DNA from 4 places in the Bacillus sp. L381 genome. Region 2 is predicted to be linked to each of the others. Evidence: riboswitches for the same ligand, from Rfam matches in the RefSeq annotation. Region 2 holds a riboswitch; each other region holds the start of a gene.
What was found. Region 2 has a riboswitch for S-adenosylmethionine ahead of QRX25_RS07565 (phosphoadenylyl-sulfate reductase). Riboswitches for the same ligand answer to the same signal wherever they lie in the genome.
Positions count from the first base shown of each region.

Region 1: it holds a riboswitch for S-adenosylmethionine, as region 2 does, so the genes downstream of both, QRX25_RS09240 (2-hydroxyacid dehydrogenase) here and QRX25_RS07565 (phosphoadenylyl-sulfate reductase) in region 2, are expected to answer to the same signal.
Region 3: it holds a riboswitch for S-adenosylmethionine, as region 2 does, so the genes downstream of both, QRX25_RS05350 (bifunctional homocysteine S-methyltransferase/methylenetetrahydrofolate reductase) here and QRX25_RS07565 (phosphoadenylyl-sulfate reductase) in region 2, are expected to answer to the same signal.
Region 4: it holds a riboswitch for S-adenosylmethionine, as region 2 does, so the genes downstream of both, metN (methionine ABC transporter ATP-binding protein) here and QRX25_RS07565 (phosphoadenylyl-sulfate reductase) in region 2, are expected to answer to the same signal.

Region 1 covers NZ_CP127224.1:1,903,629-1,909,579, reverse strand. The annotation lists gene QRX25_RS09250 (hypothetical protein) at 1-193, opposite strand, end outside; gene QRX25_RS09245 (molybdopterin oxidoreductase family protein) at 277-2,331, opposite strand; SAM riboswitch class I at 2,478-2,570, shown strand; gene QRX25_RS09240 (2-hydroxyacid dehydrogenase) at 2,692-3,693, shown strand; gene QRX25_RS09235 (FGGY-family carbohydrate kinase) at 3,712-5,178, shown strand; gene QRX25_RS09230 (RbtT/DalT/CsbX family MFS transporter) at 5,246-5,951, shown strand, end outside.
Region 2 covers NZ_CP127224.1:1,480,639-1,486,589, forward strand. The annotation lists gene carB (carbamoyl-phosphate synthase (glutamine-hydrolyzing) large subunit) at 1-542, shown strand, start outside; gene QRX25_RS07545 (dihydroorotate dehydrogenase electron transfer subunit) at 539-1,309, shown strand; gene QRX25_RS07550 (dihydroorotate dehydrogenase) at 1,309-2,244, shown strand; gene pyrF (orotidine-5'-phosphate decarboxylase) at 2,213-2,932, shown strand; gene pyrE (orotate phosphoribosyltransferase) at 2,929-3,561, shown strand; SAM riboswitch class I at 3,663-3,767, shown strand; gene QRX25_RS07565 (phosphoadenylyl-sulfate reductase) at 3,894-4,595, shown strand; gene cysP (sulfate permease) at 4,608-5,672, shown strand; gene sat (sulfate adenylyltransferase) at 5,721-5,951, shown strand, end outside.
Region 3 covers NZ_CP127224.1:1,075,027-1,080,977, forward strand. The annotation lists gene QRX25_RS05340 (pentapeptide repeat-containing protein) at 1-129, opposite strand, end outside; partial or broken gene QRX25_RS05345 (GNAT family N-acetyltransferase) at 325-794, opposite strand; gene QRX25_RS05350 (bifunctional homocysteine S-methyltransferase/methylenetetrahydrofolate reductase) at 878-2,719, opposite strand; SAM riboswitch class I at 2,809-2,931, opposite strand; gene QRX25_RS05355 (YajQ family cyclic di-GMP-binding protein) at 3,032-3,523, opposite strand; gene QRX25_RS05360 (CvfB family protein) at 3,623-4,519, shown strand; gene QRX25_RS05365 (BMP family lipoprotein) at 4,686-5,660, shown strand; gene QRX25_RS05370 (methyl-accepting chemotaxis protein) at 5,663-5,951, shown strand, end outside.
Region 4 covers NZ_CP127224.1:3,071,139-3,077,089, reverse strand. The annotation lists gene QRX25_RS15835 (YusG family protein) at 1-157, shown strand, start outside; gene QRX25_RS15830 (toprim domain-containing protein) at 226-591, shown strand; gene QRX25_RS15825 (thioredoxin family protein) at 597-917, shown strand; gene QRX25_RS15820 (SCP2 sterol-binding domain-containing protein) at 1,015-1,365, shown strand; SAM riboswitch class I at 1,477-1,583, shown strand; gene metN (methionine ABC transporter ATP-binding protein) at 1,689-2,714, shown strand; gene QRX25_RS15810 (methionine ABC transporter permease) at 2,707-3,375, shown strand; gene metQ (MetQ/NlpA family ABC transporter substrate-binding protein) at 3,389-4,204, shown strand; gene QRX25_RS15800 (carboxymuconolactone decarboxylase family protein) at 4,297-4,674, shown strand; gene QRX25_RS15795 (YuzK family famiily protein) at 4,867-5,019, shown strand; gene sufC (Fe-S cluster assembly ATPase SufC) at 5,196-5,951, shown strand, end outside.

The DNA of each region.
Region 1 (5,951 bases), 420 kb from region 2:
AAGTGTCAGGCACGATTTGTTTCGCTTCTTCCTTAGTAACTCCTAAATAATAGCCAATATAGAAGTACAGATCTTTTTCTTTAATGAGAATTTGGTCAGTGTGTTCATGAGGGTCAGGTGATTTAAAGTTTTTTAATCCGTCTCCTATGAAATATCCGGCTAAAGCGATTCCGATGCCGGTAATGATATCCATACAGCAAACCTCCAATAAAAGTTATTATGTTTTATACGGTCAAATCCGCCGAAAGGATTCACCTTCAGTAAGACGGGGGGAGCTTATTTTTGCTTTCCGAGCTTTTCGATCTGCACCTTTCCGGAGAAGAAAACAGCGCCTCCGCCCATATCTGCAAGCCGATCGGGAGTGAGTGAATTGACCAGCTGTTTTTTATCATCCATGTCGGCCCAAAGACCTTGGCTGACTGCAACGCCGGGAAGGACCTGTTCGCCGACTGAAGCTGTCAATTCACATTCACCGCGGTGATTCCAAACCCTGACGGTTTCTCCGTCTTCTATGTTTAGGCGGGCAGCATCTTCTGTATGAATAAAAAGTTTTGGCGCCCTTTCCAGTTTTACGTGTTTTTCATTATTCGAAAATGTTGAATTTAAGAAATTATGATTCGGTCCCGGAACAAATAGAAACGGAAAATCGTCATCGCTCTTCAGAGGAATGTGCGTCGGCAGCGCCGGATAACCTTCCTGTTTCATCTTTTCAGAATATAATTCAATCTTTCCGCTTGGTGTCTTGAGCTTGCCCGGTAAAAGCGGTTTTTTCCGTTTGGCTCTCATAAAGGAATGGCGTGAGAGCGAATCGTAATCAATATCCTCGATATACGGGTTGTCGGGACAGTCCAGCGCCTGTTTGATTAATTCTTCATCAGAATCCTGAAGCTCCTGCTCGGTAAAACCCATCGCCCCGGCAAGCAAACGGAACACTTCTGTATTCGATTTGCTGTCTCCATACGGTTCGATCACCGGTTTTTGCAGCTGAATAAAATGATGCCAGTAAGACGTGTAAAAATCCGTGGTCTCAAAAGCAGATGCAGCAGGGAGCACAATATCCGCATATTTGGCGGTTTCCGTTAAAAATAAGTCATGAACGACTGTAAATAAATCCTCCCGCAGCAGGCCTTTTCTGACTTTATTCGCTTCCGGCGCAACCACTGCGGGATTGGTGCCGTATATAAACAGGGAGCGCACGGGCGGATTTGTTTCTAAAAGAACGCTTCCGAGCCTGTTCATATTAAATGATCTTGGCTTTCTGCCGTATAGCAGATCAGGACGCTGTAGCGCCTGTCTGTTATAGTTTAATACCGCGCTGTTATGTTTGATTGCGCCTCCCCCGGTGTTGAGCCACTGTCCTGTTACAGCCGGAAGACAGGCAACGGTGCGGACGATCATTCCGCCATTGTCATGATGCTGAATGCCGTTTCCGATCCTGATAAGGGAAGGGGAGGTTTCACCGTACATTCTCGCAAGACGTCTGATATCGTCGGCTTTAACGCCTGTAATAACAGAAACCGTTTCCGGATCATACTGTTTGACATGCGCTTTTAATTCTTCGCTGCCTTCAGTGTATTCTGTGAGAAATGCTTCATCGTGAAGGTTCTCATCGAATAAGACATACATGATACCGAGAGCGAGTGCGGCATCTGTGCCGGGACGAATGGGAATAAACCAATCGGCAAGCCGGCCGGTTTGATTCTTATGTACATCGATAACGACAATTTTAGCTCCTTTTTTCCGGGCTTTTTGAGCAATCATAACTTGGTGCATATTTGTGCTGACAGCATTGATTCCCCAAAAAATAAAAAGTTTTGCATGGATGGTCTCCTCAGGATCAGTACCCGCGCCTTCTCCCATTGTATAGTTATAGCCTTCAGATCCGGCTTTGCTGCAGATCGTACGTTCAAGATGACTCGCCCCGAGACGATGGAAAAAACGGCGGTCCATTCCCTCTGCCGCCAGTTTTCCCATATTGCCGTAAAAGCTGTACGGAAGAATGCTTTCTGCTCCTTCTTCGGCAATCAGCTCTTTCCAGCGCGCACTGATCGTATTGATCGCTTCCTCCCAAGAAATAGGCGCAAACTTGGCTTCGCCTTTTTCACCGATCCGTTTTAACGGAGCTGTTAAACGCTTCTCATCATAAATGCGCTCAGCCATGTGTCTGACTTTGTTGCATATGTTCCCTGATGTGACCGGGTGATCGGGGTCTCCCTGAATTTTTACGATTTTTCCGTCTTTTTTTGTCACAAGCAAACCGCATTGATCGGGACAGTCCAGTGAGCACACCGACTTAAAGACCCCGTTTGGCTGTTCTGCTGCAGAATTCATAGCCCATTTCTCCTCTTTTTTTATATTGTAAGCATTATAACATTTCGAAATCGAACGTCAATTCAGAAAAAAGTGTTGACATCCAAGAAAGACTTTTCTATGATGGGTTTATTCTTTTAAACAGCCTGACAATTTCATCATTTTATTTTCTATCAAGAGAGGTGGAGGGACTGGCCCTATGAAACCTCGGCAACATTTATTGTGCCAATTCCAGCAAGCGTACGCTTGAAAGATAGGAAAGAATGATCTATACATATTTGTGCGCTTCAAGCGGATAAAGACGGTATATGAATCTCTTTCCTTCTTCGGGGAAAGAGATTTTTTTGTGGAAAAATTTATGTGAAAAGGATGTTTTGCACCATGACGGTTTTAATTACCGCACCATATCACGATGAGGGGCTGAAGGAGCTGACAGAGCTGTTCGGCCGGACTGTGCACAGGCCGTGGAAGAAGCACGGCCGGGCTTATCGGGAAGACGAATTAATCCGGATGATCCAAGAGACAAATGCGGCGGGGCTTATTACTGAACTTGATGAGGTATCTGAGCGTGTCATTGACATATTGCCGGATTCCGCTTTTATCGGCGTCTGCAGAGGGATGCCGTCTAATGTGGATATTGAGGCGGCGAATAAAAGAAAGATTCCTGTTTTCTTTACACCGGCCCGAAATGCCCAGGCCGTTGCTGAACTGTTTATCGGAAATGTGATTTCATTTTTGCGTCATACGTATTCTTCTCATCAGTGGCTGAAGGATGGGAAATGGAATGGTGATTATTTGCAGGCTTACGTCAAATTCAGAGGATATGAGCTGACGGGAAAAACAGTCGGCCTTATTGGTTTCGGAGCTGTTGGACAGAGAATCGCCCGGCTATTGGCCGCCTTTGACTGTAAGGTGCTGTACTACGACCCATTTGTCAATCATGAAAACCGGGAGTATGAAAAAACGACGATGGAACGGGTATTTTCTGAAAGTGATATTGTTTCCGTTCACTTGCCGCGCACAGAAGAAACCATCGGCCTTATCGGCGCCAAGCACTTTCAGTTGATGAAACAAGAAGCTGTTTTTGTCAATACGTCAAGAGCGGCGGTAACAGACAGGGAAGAGCTGTTGCGGGTGTTGAAAGAACGGCGGATTAAAGGAGCGATCCTTGATGTATTTTATCACGAACCGCCTGAATCTTCTGATTATGAATTGATCTCTTTGCCGAATGTGTTAGCGACTCCCCATTTAGCGGGAGCAACATTTGAAGTGGAGGATCATCATGTGAGAATTTTAAATGATGCGCTTTTCAAATGGAAAAAAGATCAAACCTGCTCAATACGTGAACTTTATAACAAAAGAGAACTTGTAACAAAGGGATAGCAAAAGGAGGAATCTGTAATGGCCGGACAAAAAGGCTACCTTGTATTTGATATCGGGACGGGGAATGCACGAGTCGCGGTTGTGACTGCCGGCGGCGAAGTGACCGCACTAGAAAGGGAAGACATTGAATATGTGACGGAGCCGCTTTATCCAGACGGCCGCTATTTCTCGCCGGAAAGAATATGGACGAAAATCAGCGCGATGGCAAGGACGGTTATTGCCAAAAGCCCTCATATTACATTAATCGGAATTACCTCAACAAGCCAGAGGCAGGGAGTTGTTCTGATCAATAAAGATAAAAAAGCATTTCTCGGTCTGCCCAATATTGATAACAGAGGGCGCGAATGGGAAAGCGGAATTGAATTAAAAGATGAAGTGCATCAGCAAACCGGACGTCTCCCGAGCGCTCTATTTTCCGCAATGAAACTTGTGGGATTAAAAGAAAGACAGCCGTCATTATGGAAAGAAGTGGCGTATATCACAAGCATCAGTGACTGGGTGACATTTGAGCTGAGCGGAATTTTGAGCTATGAACCGTCACAGGCTGCCGAGACGCTGCTGTTTGACGTAAGGAAAAAAGCGTGGTCCGAAAAATTATGCAATATCTTCGGTGTTCCTTCTTCCATTCTTCCTTCACTCGTCCGCTCTGGGACGGTTGTCGGAATGTTAACGTTTAAGAAAGCGGAGGTTCTCGGCCTTCCGGAAAGAGTGCCTGTGATTGCAGGCGGAGGAGACACACAGCTTGCCATCAAAAGTGCGGGTGCAAAGCCGGGGGATATCGTCATCATATCCGGCACGACAACGCCGATTACAAAGATAACGGCGGAGGCCGGAACTGAAAGTTTAGAGAAAGCATGGCTGAATTGCCACACAGAAGAAGGTCAATGGCTTCTAGAAACAAATCCGGGTGTAACCGGGCTCAATTATCAAAAATTAAAATCCATTTTTTATCCGAATGAATCCTACGGCGTCATGGAACAGGAAATCGCAAAGCTGCCGAAATATGATCATGCCTGTGTTTCTGCGTTAGGCTCCTATTTATCGCCTGAGAAAAACGCACTTGCAAAAGGCGGATTTATTTTTGATGCCCCGCTGTCCCATAATTTAAGCAGAGCGCATTTTGTCAAAGCCGCACTGCTGGAAATTGCTTTTTCAATCAAATGGAACTATGAGGCGTTAACAGAGGTAACTTCCTTTTCACAAAATGATGTGAAGGTGTGCGGCGGCGGTTTCCAAAGTGATGCATTAACACAGTTTCTTGCTAACCTTCTGCAAAAGAAGATTTATAAGAGAGAAGGCTTCAGTCAGGCATCCGTAATGGGGGCGGCGGTGATTTGCAACGAGGCTCTCGGTGTGAAAGAAGAGCTTTCGAGCCGCACAAAGGTTATTGAACCGGAATCGGATCAGACGGATCTCTTCCTATATGAAGAATGGAAACATACGCAAAGGTTATTTACGCATTTTCAGCCGGCGGTGAAAGCCTGACTCGGGGCTGGGATATATTTCTGAATGATTAATGACAACATGAAAGTCTGCAGAGGAGGAACAAAAAATGCTTAATAAAATAGGAATTCCGAAACAGCTTGCCTGGGGGTTTTTGGGAGTTGTGCTGTTTATGATGGGAGACGGCCTTGAACAAGGCTGGCTCAGTCCGTTTTTAATTGAAAACGGCTTGACGGTTCAGCAATCAGCGTCCCTGTTTACGGTTTACGGTATTTCTCTTGCAGCAGCGTCTTGGTTTTCAGGCGTCTGCCTCGAAGCCTTCGGGGCAAAGCGGACGATGTTTATGGGGCTGTTATTTTACGTCATCGGAACAGCCGCGTTTATCGCATACGGATTTGAATATCTTAATTTGCCGGTAATGTATGTCACGTATTTTATTAAAGGGCTGGGGTATCCGCTGTTTGCCTATTCTTTTTTGACTTGGGTGATTTACCGGTCGCCAAAAAACAAGCTCAGTACGGCGGTCGGCTGGTTCTGGATTGCTTATTGCTGCGGCATGTTTGTGTTCGGCGCGTGGTATTCAAGCTGGGCGATCAAATCATTCGGCTATTTGAATACCCTTTGGAGTTCGATTTTTTGGGTATGCCTCGGCGCGTTTTTTGCATTGATTTTAAATAGGGACCGCTTTGAAAAGAAAAAAGCAGATAAGCAGGAAAAGGCGCATGAATTAATGAAGGGAATCACCATTCTTGCTGAAAATCCGCGTGTGCTTTCGGGAGGGATCGTTCGAATCATTAACAGCATCGGAACATACG
Region 2 (5,951 bases):
AGCTGAGAAGAGTGGATATTACATTAGGGCCTGAAATGAAGTCGACGGGAGAGGTCATGGGCAAAGATTCAACCCTGGAAAAAGCGCTCTACAAAGCGCTGATTGCCTCTGGCATTCAAATCCCGAATTACGGCTCAGTGCTATTGACCGTTGCCGATAAAGATAAAGAAGAAGGACTTATGATCGCAAAGCGGTTCCATGCAATCGGCTATAACATCTTGGCGACGGAAGGAACGGCGGCTTATTTGAAAGACGCTCGGATTCCGGCTCAGGTCGTCGGGAAAATCGGCGAAGAAGGAAAAAATCTCATCGACGTCATCAGAAACGGTGAAGCGCAATTTGTCATCAATACGCTGACAAAAGGCAAACAGCCGGCCAGAGACGGCTTCAGAATCCGCCGCGAATCCGTTGAGAACGGAGTCGCCTGCCTGACATCTTTAGATACGGCCGAAGCCATTTTGCGGGTATTGGAAAGCATGACATTCTGTGCGGATCATATGCCTGCATCTGAAACCAATCAAAAGGCGGCTCTCACGATATGAAAAAAGCGCATTTGACTGTTCAATCCAACTCGGAAATTGCCGACCGGATCTATAAGATGGTGCTGAAAGGAGAACTTGTCCGGCACTTTACCGAGCCGGGACAGTTTCTTCATTTAAAGGTGAGTGACGCGGTCACGCCGCTTTTAAGAAGGCCGCTCAGCATTGCGGACGTCGATTTCGCCGTGAATGAAGTATCCGTTATCTACAGAACTGACGGTGAGGGAACGCGTCTTTTGTCCGAGAAAAAAGAGGGCAGCAGGATAGATGTTCTCGGCCCTCTCGGCAACGGATTCCCCGTCCGGCGGATTGAACCCGGCAAAACCGCGCTGTTAGTCGGAGGCGGAGTCGGGGTTCCGCCTTTGCAGGAACTGTCAAAGCGCCTGACGGAAAAAGGCGTAAACGTCATTCACGTGCTGGGGTTTCAATCAGCAAAGGATGTTTTTTATGAACAGGAATGTCTCGCGTACGGAGACACCTATGTGGCGACGGCTGACGGGACATATGGAGAAAAAGGATTTGTCACTGACATCATCCGCGAAAAGCAGCTCGAATTCGATGTCCTGCTCAGCTGCGGGCCGACACCGATGCTGAAAGCACTGAAGCAGCAGTACGGCCATAAAGAGGTTTATCTCTCGATGGAGGAGCGGATGGGCTGCGGAATAGGGGCCTGCTTCGCCTGCGTGTGCCGTACGGGCGAAAGCGATACATCATATGTGAAAGTCTGCCTTGACGGGCCGGTATTTAAAGCTGAGGAGGTGGCGCTGTAATGTTAGAGGTGAATTTGCCGGGTCTCCGATTGAAAAACCCGATCATCCCCGCTTCCGGATGTTTCGGTTTCGGAAAGGAATATGCCGGATTTTATGATTTATCATGCCTCGGAGGCATCATGATTAAAGCCACTACGAACGAAGCGCGTTTCGGAAATCCGACACCGAGAGTAGCGGAGACAAACGCGGGAATGCTGAATGCCATTGGCCTGCAAAATCCCGGACTTGAGCATGTACTCAAACATGAGCTGCCTTGGCTTGAACAGTTTGATACGCCGATTATCGCAAACGTCGCCGGTTCTCAGGTGGAAGACTATAAAGAAGTGGCCGAGCATATCAGCAAAGCGCCGAATGTGCATGCGCTTGAACTTAACATTTCGTGTCCGAATGTCAAAACGGGCGGGATTGCTTTTGGCACTGATCCCGTCATGGCGGCTGATCTGACAAAGGCGGTAAAAGAAGTTTCCGCAGTGCCTGTATATGTGAAGCTTTCGCCTAATGTCGCCAACATAACCGAAATTGCCAAGGCGATTGAAGCAGCCGGTGCTGACGGCCTGACGATGATTAATACACTCGTCGGGATGAGGCTCGATCTTAAGACAGGACGGCCGATTTTAGCAAATAAAACGGGCGGGTTGTCAGGCCCGGCAATCAAACCGGTCGCCATCCGGATGGTATACGAAGTCAGTCAGGCCGTTCAAATTCCGATTATCGGGATGGGCGGCGTCCAGACCGCAGAGGATGCACTGGAATTTCTACTTGCCGGGGCGAGTGCGGTTGCGGTCGGCACGGCAAACTTCGTCAATCCGTTTGTCTGCCCGGAAATCATAGAACAGCTCCCTCGTGTGCTGCGCCAATACGGCTTTCAATCTGTAAGTGAATGCATCGGAAGGAGCTGGAAACATGAAAAACAACCTGCCCATCATCGCGCTTGATTTTGCATCAGGGGAAGAAACTTTAGCGTTTTTAGATTTGTTTGAAAAGGAAAGGCTGTTTGTCAAAACGGGGATGGAACTTTTTTATCAGGAAGGCCCGGCCATCATTCACCAATTAAAAGAACGGAATTGTGACATATTTTTAGATTTGAAGCTTCACGATATTCCGACTACAGTCAATAAAGCGATGAAACGGCTTGCCGGCCTCGGCGTTGATCTCGTCAATGTCCATGCAGCGGGAGGCGCACGTATGATGCGAGCGGCTCTAGAAGGGCTTGAAGAGGGCACACCGAGAGGCAAAAAACGCCCGTCTTTAATTGCAGTCACCCAGCTGACCAGCACTTCAGAGCAGATGGCGAAGGAAGAGCTTCTGCTGCAAAAGCCGCTTTTAGAAACGGTTGTTCATTACGGAAAAATGGCGGAAGAGTGCGGTCTGGACGGAGTGGTATGTTCGGTTCATGAAACAAAAGCCATTTATGAAGCGGTCCGGCCGTCATTTCTGACAGTCACGCCCGGCATCCGCACCGCTAGTGACGCAGCTGACGATCAAGTCCGGACGGCGACTCCGTCATTTGCGAAAGAAAACGGCTCGTCAGCCATTGTCGTGGGCCGCTCAATTACAAAAGCGGAAAATCCCGTTAAAGCATATGAAGCAATTAAACTGGAATGGGAGGGTGTTCGCCGATGAAACAAGCTATCGCAAAACATCTATTACACATTGAAGCTGTCTTTTTACGTCCGAATGAGCCATTTACTTGGGCGAGCGGCATTTTATCACCGATCTATTGTGACAACCGTCTGACATTATCGTATCCGGAAGTGAGAAATGATGTAGCGGACGGGCTCAGCAAACTGCTGAAAGATCATTTCCCAGAGGCGGAGATGATCGCGGGAACTGCAACGGCAGGCATTCCTCACGCTGCGCTTCTCGCAGACCGTACAGGCGCGCCGATGTGCTACGTCAGAAGCAAGCCGAAAGCGCACGGCAAAGGAAATCAAATAGAAGGCGCCGTTAAAAAAGGGCAAAAAACAGTCGTGATTGAAGACTTGATTTCTACCGGAGGCAGCGTGCTCGAAGCTGCGGAAGCCCTTAAAAAAGAGGGTGCGGAAGTCCTCGGCGTCATTTCCATTTTTACATACGGCCTGCCGAAAGCAAGAGAAGCCTTTAAAAAAGCGGGTCTGCCGTATTACTCATTAACGGATTATGACACGCTGATTGAAGTGGCGCTAGAAAACGGAACGATTCATTCAGATGACATTGAGAAACTGAAATCATGGAAACAGAATCCCGAGTCAAAAGATTGGTTTAAAAAATAATGATAATAAAAACAGGCCTCAGAGCCTGTTTTTATTATTCCTATCAAAAAACTCGGGTTGACTTCTGTTAGAATTGTGCTAAAATTTAGTACAAATCTAAAAGCTTATCAAGAGCGGCTGAGGGACTGGACCGATGACGCCCGGCAACCTGCATGTATTGCAAGGTGCCGCATCCAGAAAAATGCACAGCATTTTGAAGATAAGGGCTATATCGGGTCACTGTCTTTCATTCCGCTGGATTGAAAGTTTTTTTATGAAAAAAAGATTGAGGGATAAGACAACCGGCAGAAAACATCAGCTGTTTGATTGTCTCCGGGAGGAGGAAAGAAAAAATGCTAACGTATGACACATGGGAAGAACCGGCGATTACATTTCCGGAAGACGATTCCTATAAAGGCGCGCTGTCCGTTTTAAAATGGGCGTACGGCCACTACGGAGACCAGCTTGTTTACGCGTGCAGCTTCGGGATTGAGGGCATCGTCCTGATCGATTTGATTTCTAAAGTGAAAAAAGACGCGGAAATCGTGTTTCTCGATACGGGCCTTCACTTTAAAGAAACCTATGAAACGATCGAAAAAGTGAAAGAACGTTACCCGGGACTGAACATCATCCTGAAACAGCCCGGCCTTACGCTTGAGGAACAGGCCGAGGCTCACGGAGATAAACTATGGGAAAGAGAACCGAACCAGTGCTGCTTCATTAGAAAAATTCTGCCATTAAGAGAAGCGCTCGCCGGGCGTCCGGCATGGCTGTCAGGCCTTCGCCGCGATCAAGGGCCGAGCCGGGCGAATACGAATTTCCTGAATAAAGACGACAAGTTTCAATCAATTAAAGTATGCCCGCTGATCCATTGGACATGGAAAGACATCTGGAGATATACATCCAAGCATGAGCTGGATTATAATATCCTTCATGATCAGGGCTATCCGAGCATCGGCTGTGAACCGTGCACTTCACCTGCGTTTACCGCAGAAGATTTGCGCAGCGGCAGATGGAACGGCATGGCGAAAACAGAATGCGGACTGCATGAATAAAGGAGCTGCAAGATGGAATTAGCCGCTATTTTATTCAGCCTGTTTTTTGCCATGAATATCGGAGCCAGCGGAGCCGCAGCTTCAATGGGAGTCGCTTACGGGTCAGGCGCCGTTAAAAAGAAAACGTATGCGCTGATCATCTGCGCAGCCGGCGTCCTGTCAGGGGCGGTTATCGGCGGCGGAGAAGTCGTTAAGACAATCAGCGGCGGAATCATTCCCGAACAGACGATTACGCTCACCATTGTCTGCATTATTATCGGGGCGGCGGCGCTATCGTTATTCACGGCGAATGTGCTCGGCATTCCGCTGTCGACGAGTGAGGTCACTGTCGGGGCGATTGTCGGTGTCGGCGTCGCATACAAAGTGTTGTTTTTACAGCATCTTCTGGTGATTGTGATCTTTTGGGTGCTTGTTCCGTTTGTCGCGTTCTGTTTCACATTTCTCGTATCGAAGGTATTCAGTTATCTGAATATTCGGGTCGTTTCGAATCGGAAACAGAAGATATTGGGGATTGTGCTGCTTATTGCGGGGTTTTGGGAAGCTTTTTCAGCCGGAATGAACAACGTCGCAAATGCGGTAGGACCGTTGGTTGCGGCCGGCGTGCTCAGCGTGTCCAAAGGGACGCTGTACGGAGGCGTATTTGTCGCTCTCGGCGCTCTGCTATTAGGACGCAAAGTGCTTGAAACCAACGGAAAAAAGATTACGAGATTTTCAGCCGGCGAAGGCATCCTGCTGTCCGGAACCGGCGCGGGGCTTGTCATTATCAGTTCCGTCTTCGGTCTGCCTGTCCCTTTGGCGCAGGTGACATCATCATCAATTATCGGTATCGGAATGGCCAAAAACGGGCCGAACGTTTTTCATAAAGAAGTCGTGAAAACGATGCTCAAAGTATGGGTCGTTTCCCCGTTTTTGTCACTGTCGATTTCGTATCTGCTTGTCTCTTTGCTGTTAAAAGGAGATTACTATTCCATCTTTATGATGGCCAGCGTGCTTTTGGCAGCTGGCGGAGCCGCCAGTCTGATGAAAGCCATCCGAAAAGAGAAACGCTCTGTCCATGAACAAGGCGGGGGCATTTAACTATTAATCTGAGTTTATTTATCTGTTAACTGGGAGGAATAATGAATTATGAGTTTAGCACCGCACGGAGGCACATTAATTAATCGGGTGAATGAGCAGTATGATCTTACATCCGTTCAAAAAGAAATTGAGCTTGATTTGATTTCGTTCGCTGATTTAGAACTGATCGGGATCGGGGGCTACAGCCCGATTGAAGGATTTTTCACAGAAAAAGATTACGTGTCAGTCGTAGAAAATATGCGATTGGCATCCGGTGCCGTCTGGTCTTTGCCGATCACG
Region 3 (5,951 bases), 410 kb from region 2:
GCTGTGCAGTTTGCCGCTTATGATTTCGTTTTCAATTATGACTTCTTTGATCTGTTCGTCCTGAAGCGCTTCGGTGAAAGAAAGCACCGGCAATTCTTTCGGGATTTTCGGTTTTTGGATCGTATTCATCTTTTACTCCCTTTTCTTAAAAAATAGCTGAAATCGGCAATGCCAGGTATCGTTTCACACCTGCTGTCCTTGTTGCTTAATGAACAAAGGGTAATAAAAAAGCGGGAGAGCGTCAATAGCGGCGCTTAAAAAAGCATGGGGAGCGGGACGTGATGTCCAGATCCGCTTAACGCTAAAAATAACAAAACAAAGCCCTTATAAGAGACGCCAAGGGCTTTTGTCTGTTTCAAGCGAGTTCTTATACATGATCACATACGAGCCGATGCCGGGTATGTCAAAGGAGCTTCCGATGCTTGTCCAGCCGAGCTTTTCATAATATCCTTTCACGTGACATCTGGCGTTGCACCAGACAAGCGCCGCCCCCATATCGGCCAGTTTCCGTTCTGCATAGGCGATTAATGTGCTTCCCGCTTTTTGTGTCCGGTATTCCTCAAGCGTCGCCATGCCGCGCAGCTGGTAGGCGGGCTCAGCTTTTAATGCCTGCTGATGCTGCGGATAGAAAGAAGCGATGCTGATCAATTGTCCGTCGTAAAAACCTCCGAGATGAAAAGCTCCTTTTACGCTGTCCTGATCATATTTACAATCCTCTATCGTCTGATGGGGCGCAGCACGCTGTGTCTGATCGCGTACGTGTCTTCTGCGGTGATGGGTTTTACTTCAACCATGAAAAAATCCTCCTTTGCTTGATTCTTTTTCTGTATCGTACCATGAAAAAGCCGCCTGTCATATCAGGCGGCTTGTTTTCACATCAATGCAAATATACATCAGCCCGCTTTTCATCCTTTTGCTTAATATAAGCTGCAAGTTCTGACGTCAAATCAGAACGGAGAAACGGGGTGATTAAATAGATTCCGTTAAACAGCTCGCACGCCGTGTCAAGAAGCGACTTGGCGATGGCAAGGCCCTCGGCTTTCTGCTTCCGCTTATCTTCACCGGCCTGCGCCATTTTTTCCCGGATGCTGTCTGACAGCTTAATGCCCGGTATTTCATGATGAATGAACTCTGCGTTGCGGCTGCTCGTTAACGGCATAATGCCGATATATACCGGCGTTGTGAGATGCTTCGTTTCATGATGAATGTCAATGAGCTGCTGCTCTGAGTAAACAGGCTGAGACACGAAGTAGTCGGCTCCGCACTCGATTTTTTTCTCGAGCCTTTTTACCGCCTTATCAAGATGGCGGACATTCGGATTGAATGCCCCGGCTACGGAAAAGTTCGTTTTCTTGCCGAGCGGTTTCCCTGATAAGGAAATGCCCTCGTTGAATTGCTTAATCAGCCTGATCAAGTCAAAGGACGTCAAATCATAGACGGAGGTAGCTCCCGGAAAGTCGCCGATTTTTGAAGGATCGCCCGTGATGGCTAAAATGTCGGTGAGCCCGAGCGTATCCAGCCCCATTAAATGTGACTGAAGGCCGATGATATTGCGGTCTCTGCATGTAATGTGGACGAGAGAACGGATATCAAGGCGCTCTTTCAGTAATGCACCGCAGGCCGCATTGCTGATTCTCGGTGTCGCCAATGAATTGTCGGCGAGCGTCAGCGCTTCTATGCCGGTTTCCTTTAATTCAGCCGCCGCTTGCAGAAATTTTTCAAAATTCAATTTTTTCGGCGGATCAAGCTCTACGATAATTGACCGTTTTTGCGCGGCGATTTCGTCTAAACCCGGCTCGGTCCGTTCATCCCGGACTGAGATGACTTCTTCTTCCCGTCTGATTTTCACTTCTTTATCAGTGACGGGTGAGAGTCCTCTGACCGCTTCAGCCATGGCTCTGATGTGGTTGGGCGTTGTGCCGCAGCAGCCCCCGATAATGCGCGCGCCCTGAGTGCGGAATTGTATGGCGCTCTCCCGGAAATAGGCATCGTCCGTATCATAAACAAGCCGGCCTCCTTCTAAAGACGGAAGGCTGCTGTTCGGATAGACCGATAAATAAGCGTCACGGAAAATAGGCACTTCGGTAAGGGCTTCAATCATGTGGTACGGGCCGAGCCTGCAATTGATTCCCGTTATATCAGCGCCGAGGCCGGCAATTGATTTGAGGGCTTCCCGAAGCGATGTTCCGTCCTGCAGCACGCCCTGTTCGTGCATGGAAACGTTCAGCATGATCGGGAGTTCCGTTTCTTTTCTGGCGATCTTCAGCACTTCGCGCGCCTCTTCTAAATCATAGTATGTTTCCAAAAGCAGGCCGTCCGGCTCCTCGTGAAGCAGTAAATAAAGCTGCTCCCGAAAGCTGCGTTTAATCTCCTCAAGGCTGTAGGCGTTTTTGTTGAAGGTGCGGATGCCGCCCATCGTTCCCAAAACATAAGCGCCGTCTGAGGAAGCGCGCGCGATTCTGACCGCCTCCTGATTGATTTTTTTCGTTTCATCCTCAAGTCCGTATCTTGAGAGCTTAATAAAATTCGCGCCGTACGTGTTTGTTTGGACGATGTCTGCCCCGGCTTCCACGTAAGCCTTATGTATCCGCTTGATTTCATCGGGCTTTGAGACGTTCAGTTCCTCAAAACATCTGTCAATGCCGTAGGAATAAAGGAGAGTGCCCATCGCGCCGTCCCCGATTAATATCCGTTCTTCCAAGTCTTGTAATAGTCCCATTGTTTGCCTCCTTCATCACATTCAGCAAGGAAAAAAGAGAAATAAAAAAAGTCTTCTTAAGAAGAAGACTTTGTGATCATTTGTCTCTCTTCTTATCTTCCAAGCTGTTGTTTAGCTTGCTGGATTTAGCACCTTGGTCATGGTTTGGTTAAACCATTACACCGGTTGCTGAAGCGTCGTCGGGCCAGTCCCTCGGCTTCTCTTGATAAGAACGTTCATTTAATTGTCATGGGTTTCCAAAACGTAACTGTGAAAATCCCTTTCTCCAAATTTACCGAAAATAGAGACAATAATCAATAGGAATCACATAATTTATCTAAAATTAATAAATTGAACATCAATCGGCAGGTCTGCACCGCGGACGGCTGCAATAATCTGCTGCAGATCATCTTTATTTTTTCCGGTGACGCGCACTTGGTCGTCCTGAATCTGCGACTTCACTTTCAAGCCGGAGTTTTTAATCACCGCATTGATTTTTTTTGCGTTGTCTTTATCAATGCCCTGTACAAGCTTCGCGCGCTGTCGCACCGTGCCTCCCGAGGCATTTTCGATTTTGCCGTATTCAATGTTTTTCGTCGGCACGTCCCGTTTGATCAGCTTGCCGCTCAGCACATCTTTGAGCTGATTCAATTTAAACTCGTCATCTGAAATCAGGACAAGTTCTTCCTTTTCTAAACTCACATCGCTTTTAGATCCTTTAAAATCATAGCGTGTGCCGATTTCTTTCAGCGTCATCTGAATCGCGTTCTGCACTTCGGGAAATTCAACTTTTGATACGATATCAAAAGAACTTTCTTTTGCCATGAGAAAACCTCCTATAACATTTCACTTATGAGTTGATTATAGTAGAATAAAGAGAAATGTCCAACAGCATAAAGCATGAATTTGTGTGAATTGGAAAAAATGAGAAAAACATCAGCCTCATACGGGCGAAGCAGGAAGGACGATAACATGAGACCAGGGCAGCAGCTCACGCTTAGTATAGATCACCAAACCGATTTCGGTTATTTTTTAACTGACGGCGAGGATACGGTTCTTTTACATAACAGTGAAATCACAGAGGATATCGAAGACAGAGATGAAGTGGACGTATTTATTTACGTCGACCATCAGGAAAGGCTCGCGGCGACGATGAAAAAGCCGCTCATCAGCTTTTATGATTACGGATGGGTGGAAGTGACGGATAAAGTGGAGGATATGGGCGTATTCGTCGATGTCGGTCTGTCAAAAGACGCGCTCGTCGCAACGGAGCATCTGCCCCCGTACAAATCCGTCTGGCCGCAAAAAGGCGACAGACTGTATTGTATGCTTAAGGTGACAAACCGCGGGCGCATGTTTGCCAAGCCGGCGCCGGAGGACATCATCAGCGAATTATTTACGGATGCAGGCGAAGAGATGATGAATAAAGAACTGACGGGCACGGTGTATAGGCTGATCGCATCAGGCTCTTTCCTGATTACTGATGAAGGCATCCGCGGGTTTATTCACTCTTCGGAAAGAAAAGAAGAGCCGAGACTCGGCAGCCGTGTGACAGGGCGTGTCATCGAGGTGAAGGAAGACGGCTCCGTCAACATGTCGCTGCTGCCGAGAAAGCAGGACGCGCTTTCCGTTGACGCGGAAGAGATTTTGACCTATCTGAGATCAAGAAACGGCGCGATGCCATACGGAGACAAAAGCCATCCTGACGATATCCGCGAACGGTTCAATTTAAGCAAAGCCGCCTTTAAGCGGGCGCTCGGCCACCTGATGAAAAACGGCAAGGTGTACCAGGAAGACGGCTGGACATACGAAAAACAATAAATTTTCTGCAAAAACATCGGTGAACAAAACCGATGTTTTTTATTTCCTGTAAAACCACAATATTCCTTGTTTTCTTAGTTCTTCATGTAAAAATAAATATTTTATTGAAATAAAATATTCTGACACGCAGACCGATATATAGAAAAAACCGCAAAGGAGAGTTTCAATGAAAAAAATGATGATATTTGCGGCTGTTCTGCTGATCGCACTCGGTGCGGCCGGATGTGCAAACAGCCGATCAGACGAAACGGCCGGCCGCGAGGCGAAAAAAATCGGGATGATGCTGACGGACAACGGACTTGGCGACCAGTCCTTTAATGATTCCGGTTTTCAAGGCTTAATGAAAGCAAGAGACGAGCTCGGCATCACATTTGACTACAGAGAAATAAAGGATACCGATACATATGAAAAAGGACTGACTCAGCTTGTAAAAGAAGGAAATGATCTTGTTGTGGCACTCGGCTACAGCATGCAGCCGGATTTAGAAAAGGTCGCTAAAAAATATCCGAACCAGCAGTTTGTGCTGATTGATTCAGTGTCAGAACTGAAAAACGTCACCTCCGTTACCTTTAAAGAAGATGAGGGAAGCTATTTAGCGGGAGCACTAGCGGCCCTGACAACAAAAACCGGCACGATCGGATTTATCGGCGGCTCAGATGCCGACGTCATTAAACGGTTTAAAAAAGGCTATATGGAAGGGGCGAAATCAATCAAACCAAATATCCGTGTGCTGTCTGAAATCAGCGGATCGTTTGATAATGACAAGCTTGGGCAGCGGATCGCCAAACGAATGATTCATCAGAAAGCCGATGTCCTGTTTACGGCGGCCGGTTTTACGGGTGTCGGCGCGCTGAAGGAAGCGGAGGCCGAAAAGATATACGCGATCGGTGTGGACAGCGACCAATATTACACTGCCGAACACGCCGTTATCTCCTCTTTAGTGAAAAACGTTGACCATGTGATTTACGAGCTGGCCAAAGATTTAAAAAACGGAAAGCAAATCAAAAACGGCCAAATCGTTTACGGATTAAAGGAAAATGGCATGGACTTAGCCCAGATCAGAATCGTGAAGAATTCAGATGAGCTGACAAAAAAAATCGCTGATATGAAAAGCAAGCTGATCGAAAAGGGAGGGGAATGAGCGTGACATTACGGACCAGACTTCTCGTTAACGCGGCCGTGACGATGATATGCTTTGCCGCTGTCATTGGTTTTACGATCGTAAACATGATGAAGATTCAAGCCTCAAATGAAGATGAGGTCGAAGCGCTGTTAAGCGTTCAGTCGGCGAAGGCTGAACTCAATACATTGAAAGAAAGCATCACAAGCTACTCCTACACGCTCGCCGATGCCCAGAAAGAGAGCGTTCGCACCTATATGAAAAACAGCTCCGACCGCCTGAATGCGCTACAAAAAACAATGACTGACCCGG
Region 4 (5,951 bases), 1.6 Mb from region 2:
TGAAAATGAAGCCATCGGCGAGATGACAGGCATGAACCAGTACGAGCTCAAACAGGGCTTTTTATTTGAAAATCAAAAATTTTATAAAACAGCCGATGTCATAAACGGCAACGATCCGAAATATGTGGATTGCGATTATGAGAACGGCTGGTGTTAACTGTTGGCGGTGAATTTCACTGCCTTCTTTTTCAATTGAGCCTAAAACAATCGGCAGGTGATGCGCTTATGTTCAACGGAGATGAAAAGGTCATAATCGTAGAAGGAAAATCAGATAAAATCAAAGTCAGGGAAGTGCTCATCGAACCCGCGGAAATCATCTGTACAAACGGAACGATCGGCCAAACCGAACTGGAAGACTTGGCGGACCGCCTGTTTGACAGAGACGTGTATATTTTAACGGACGCAGACGACTCCGGAGAAAAATTAAGAAAACAGCTGAAAAGGGAGCTTCCCGAAGCGCGCCATATCTGCATAGACAGAACATACAGGCAAGTCGAATCGTGCCCGGGCCATCATCTCGCATCTGTGCTGATCAGAGCCGGCCTTGATGCAGACCCTGTATTTTTGAAAAAGAACGACCTGAGGTGGTAATCAAAATGAAAGAACTCCAAGAAAATGAACTCGAATCGATTCAGGATGACGTCTATCTCCTGTATTTGTACACCCCGTTTTGCGGCACATGCCAGCTGGCGTCCAAAATGCTTTCCGTCGTCGAAGAAATGCTGCCAGAAGCCGCCTTCTATAAAAACAACGTGAATTATTCCCCCGCATTCGCCAAAGCCTATCAGATTGAGAGCGTTCCGTGCTTTTTGCTGTTTAAAGGCGGAGAGCTTGTTGAGAAAGGATACGCCTTCCGCTCCGTTTCCTATTTATATGAGCTGATTAAACAAAAAACATCGCAAACGTTCCCGATGTGACAATTTTTACAGGAAAATGTCGTGCGGTTTATAAAGGGTTCTGTCCGTTAAAAAGAGAAATGTGTATGTATGGCCATTAAAACGGGAGGTTATACGAGTGGAGAAAATAGAAGTTTTAGAGAATGACGGACAGCATCTGTTTTTGAAACCGCTATTAAACGCCTCAACGCTGCTGATTACATTCCAAGGAGAAACAGAAGCCTTAACGGTCTCAATTAACGGACAGGGAGAAATGAGAAAAACGGCGGCTTCAAAGGAAAAATCTAATTTGACCTTTTACGGAAACCAGACGGAAATCATTCATCTCTTGCACGGTGATGTCTCTTTGCAGAAACTTATCCAAAGCGGAAAACTCAAAGTGAAGGGATCATTTCGGGCCCTGCTGAAGCTGGAGGCCATCCTCTGGCTGACAAACGGATTTTTTCAGGCGGTCAGCAAGCGGCCGTAACTGCCATTCTACCTATGTGACAATAGCTCCCATTATTTATTTTATTGACTTTTTATCATTCGCCGTGCTATTCTACAGTAAGAATTTCCGGACGAAAATACAATATGTTTTCTCTTATCAAGAGAGGTGGAGGGAAGTGCCCTATGAAGCCCGGCAACCATCAACGATGTTGAAATGGTGCCAATTCACTCAAAGCGATCTGCTTTGGAAGATGAGAGAAAGGCCTTTTTCAATAAGCCTTTCTGCTCATTTTTGCAGAAAGGCTTTTCTTTTGCAGAGAAACCCGGAAGATTTCTTAGAATAGTGTAAGGCAGGTGATTGCTTTGATCCATCTTCAAAATGTTTCAAAAATTTACAAAGCGAAGCATGGGGATGTCAATGCTGTCCAAGATGTCACTCTTGATATCAAAAAGGGCGAAATATTTGGAATTATAGGATATAGCGGAGCTGGTAAAAGTTCCTTAATCCGTCTCCTGAACGGCCTTGAAAAGCCGACATCAGGCACCGTGGAAGTCGCGGGGACGGAATTAAATAAAGTAAGCAGCCGCGCATTGAGAAAAGCGCGTCAGGAAATCAGCATGATCTTCCAGCATTTTAACCTTCTTTGGTCGCGAACCGTCCGGGAGAACATTATGTTTCCGCTGGAAATCGCCGGCGTGAAAAAAAGCGAACGAGTCCGCCGCGCCGATGAATTGATTAAACTGGTCGGATTAGAAGGAAAAGAAAAGTCTTATCCGTCGCAGCTGAGCGGCGGACAAAAACAGCGTGTCGGCATCGCCCGGGCGCTCGCCAATAATCCGAAAGTCCTTCTATGTGATGAAGCGACATCAGCGCTAGACCCGCAGACGACCGATTCAATTTTAGATCTTTTATCCGATATAAATGACAAACTCGGCCTGACAATTGTGCTCATTACTCATGAAATGCACGTCATCCGAAAAATCTGCAACAGAGTCGCCGTCATGGAAAACGGGAAAGTCGTTGAAGAAGGCGAAGTGCTCCAAGTCTTCAGAAACCCGCGTGAGCCGATGACAAAGCGTTTCGTTCAGCAGGTGACAGAACCGGAGGAGACGAAAGAAACCATTCAGCATTTTCTGCAGGAAACCGCCACAGGAAAAACGATTCAGCTTTCATTTGTCGGGCAGGCTGCCGAACAGCCGCTCATTACGGAGATGATCCGAAACTTTGACGTGGACGTCAATATTCTGCAGGGGAAAATTTCACAGACGAAAGACGGAGCCTACGGTTCTTTATTCATCCATATTGACGGTCAGGAAAAAGAAGTAGAAAACGTGATCCGGTTCATCAAAGACAAACAGGTAGAAGCAGAGGTGATCACAAATGTTTGAAAAATGGTTCCCGAACGTTGATATAACCGAGCTGTGGACGGCCACATACGAGACTCTTTATATGACGGTCATCGCTTTAGCCTTTTCATTTGTCATCGGAGCGATTCTCGGCCTTCTGCTCTTTTTAACGGGAAAGGGAAGCTTATGGGAAAATAAAATCATTAACACCGTGATTGCGGCGGTTGTCAATATTTTCAGGTCTATTCCGTTTCTTATTTTAATTATTCTGCTTCTCGGCTTTACTAAGTTTTTGGTCGGATCGATTTTAGGGCCGAACGCGGCATTGCCCGCGCTGATTATCGGCTCCGCGCCGTTTTATGCCCGCCTTGTTGAAATCGCGCTCCGGGAAGTTAATAAAGGAGTCATCGAAGCTGCGAGATCAATGGGAGCAAAGACATCGACGATTATCTTCAAAGTACTGATTCCTGAATCAATGCCTGCGTTAATCTCGGGCATCACCGTTACGGCTATCGCCCTGATCGGATCTACCGCCATTGCCGGCGCCATCGGTTCGGGCGGACTCGGAAACCTTGCATATGTAGAAGGATACCAGTCCAATAATACGGATGTAACGTTTGTGGCAACTGTATTTATTCTCATCATCGTCTTTATCATTCAAATTATCGGTGATGTGATTACAAATATAATAGACAAAAGATAAGGGAGGATTTACATTGAAAAAGATTGTACTAAGTGCGCTGCTGCTTGTGTTCGCGGGAGTTTTGACTGCCTGCGGATCAAACGGCTCTAATAAAAAGGAAATCGTCGTCGCTGCGACAAAAACACCGCATGCTGAAATCTTAAAAGAAGCGGAGCCGCTTCTGAAGGAAAAAGGCTACACATTAACAGTAAAAGTGCTGAACGATTACAAAATGTACAACAAAGCGTTAGCTGACAAAGAAGTGGATGCGAACTACTTCCAGCACGTTCCTTACCTTGAACAGGAAATGAAAGAAAATAAAGACTACAAACTCGTAAATGCCGGAGCCGTTCACCTTGAGCCGTTCGGAATTTACACGAAAAAATACAAATCACTGAAAGACCTGCCTAAAGGCGCGACCATCATCATGACAAACAACGTCGCAGAACAAGGCCGTATGCTGGCGATGCTTCAAAAAGCCGGACTGATCACACTGGATCCGAAGGTGAAAACAATTGACGCCACTACGAAAAACATTACGAAAAACCCGAAAAACCTGATATTCAAAAAAATCGCCCCTGAATTAACGGCGAAAGCATATAATGAAGAAGAAGGCGACGCAGTCTTCATTAACGTTAACTATGCGATTCAAAACAAATTGAATCCGTTAAAAGATGCGATTGAAGTGGAATCAACGAAAAACAACCCGTACGCCAACATCATTGCCGTTCGCAAAGGTGACGAAAAATCAGCGAAAATCAAAGCGCTTATGGAAGTGCTTCATTCTAAGAAAATCAAAGACTTTATTGAGAAAAAATACGACGGAGCCGTACTTCCTGTATCTGAATAAAGCGAAAACCCCGGATGAATCATCCGGGGTTTTTTTCGGGTATTAATCGGAGAACTGTCCATAATAAAAGGGAAGGTTAACGATTGGAGGGAATGGCAGTGGCTCAATATCAGGATAACGGCAAAAGCGTGCATGACGCATTAAAACAATACAAAGAAGGTTTAGGCATATTCGAACAGAAAATGCCGATGATGGGACGGAAGTTTAATGAATTTACTGAACAGTGTTTCTCAGCGGATTCATTAACTGAAAAAGAGAAACAATTAATCGCTCTCGGCATCAGCATCAGTGCCCAAGATGAATTTTGCATGATTTATCATACGAAGGGCTGCCTTGACCAGGGCGCGACAGAGGAAAACATCCTTGAGGTCATCAGCGTCGCGGCGGCATTCGGAGGAGGCGCAGCGCTCAGTCAGGGAGTGACCCTCGTGCAGCAGTGCATTCAGGAATTCGGACATACGACGCATTAGAAAGAGCAATCGTGTGAATACCGCTTTTCACATAAAACCAGCGCCGGTTTCCGGCACATTCGAAAGGATTCAGGGGCACACTCTCTTTGGCCGGAGCAGCGGATCATTGTTACAATGGAAACAAACAAATGAAGGGATTGATTCATTATCTGCACCAGCCATGAAAGACTGGACCTTGACTATACGCCTGAAATGGAAAAAGCGATGCAGAAGTCACACGGCATCGGCTACGAGGAATATGGACGGCGTCTTTCAAAAAGGATGGAAGTCGAACGGCAGAGGGAGCTTGAATACCAAAAAAGCAAGTTCCTCGCAGCGCAGCTTAATGAGAAAATCGGTCAGTAAAAAAGGGCGGAATTCCGCCCTTTTTCTGTTTCAAACAGCTTTAATTACGCCTGGATCTTTGATAAACTTTAGGAATGTTCCGGGTAATATAAAAAGTTGTATTTACTTTTCATTTGTTATAAAATTAGAATGAGAATAAATTGAGAATAATGATTATATATTTTGGAGGTATAGATATGGCTGCTTCAACATTAACGATCAAGGATCTTCACGTTGAAATCGAAGGAAAAGAGATCTTAAAAGGTGTAAACCTTGAAATAAAAGGCGGCGAATTCCACGCTGTCATGGGCCCGAACGGTACCGGTAAATCCACGCTTTCAGCAGCGATTATGGGACACCCGAAATACGAAGTTACAAAAGGCAGCATCACGCTTGACGGCAAAGATGTACTGGAAATGGAAGTGGACGAGCGCGCTCAGGCGGGTCTTTTCCTTGCGATGCAGTACCCAAGTGAAATCAGCGGTGTGACAAATGCCGATTTCCTTCGCTCTGCGATTAACGCACGCCGCGAAGAAGGCGATGAAATTTCGCTTATGAAATTCATCCGCAAAATGGACGAAAACATGGAGTTCCTTGAAATGGACCCTGAAATGGCGCAGCGTTACCTGAACGAAGGCTTCTCCGGCGGAGAGAAAAAACGCAACGAAATCCTTCAGCTTATGATGATCGAGCCGAAAATCGCCATTCTTGACGAAATCGATTCAGGTCTTGATATCGATGCGCTTAAAGTCGTTTCTAAAGGAATCAACAAAATGCGCAGCGAAAACTTCGGCTGCTTAATGATCACTCACTATCAGCGCCTTCTGAACTACATCACGCCTGATGTCGTTCACGTTATGATGCAGGGACGCGTAGTGAAATCAGGCGGAGCGGAACTTGCGCAGCGCCTTGAAGCGGAAGGTTATGACTGGATTAAAAAAGAACTCGGCATT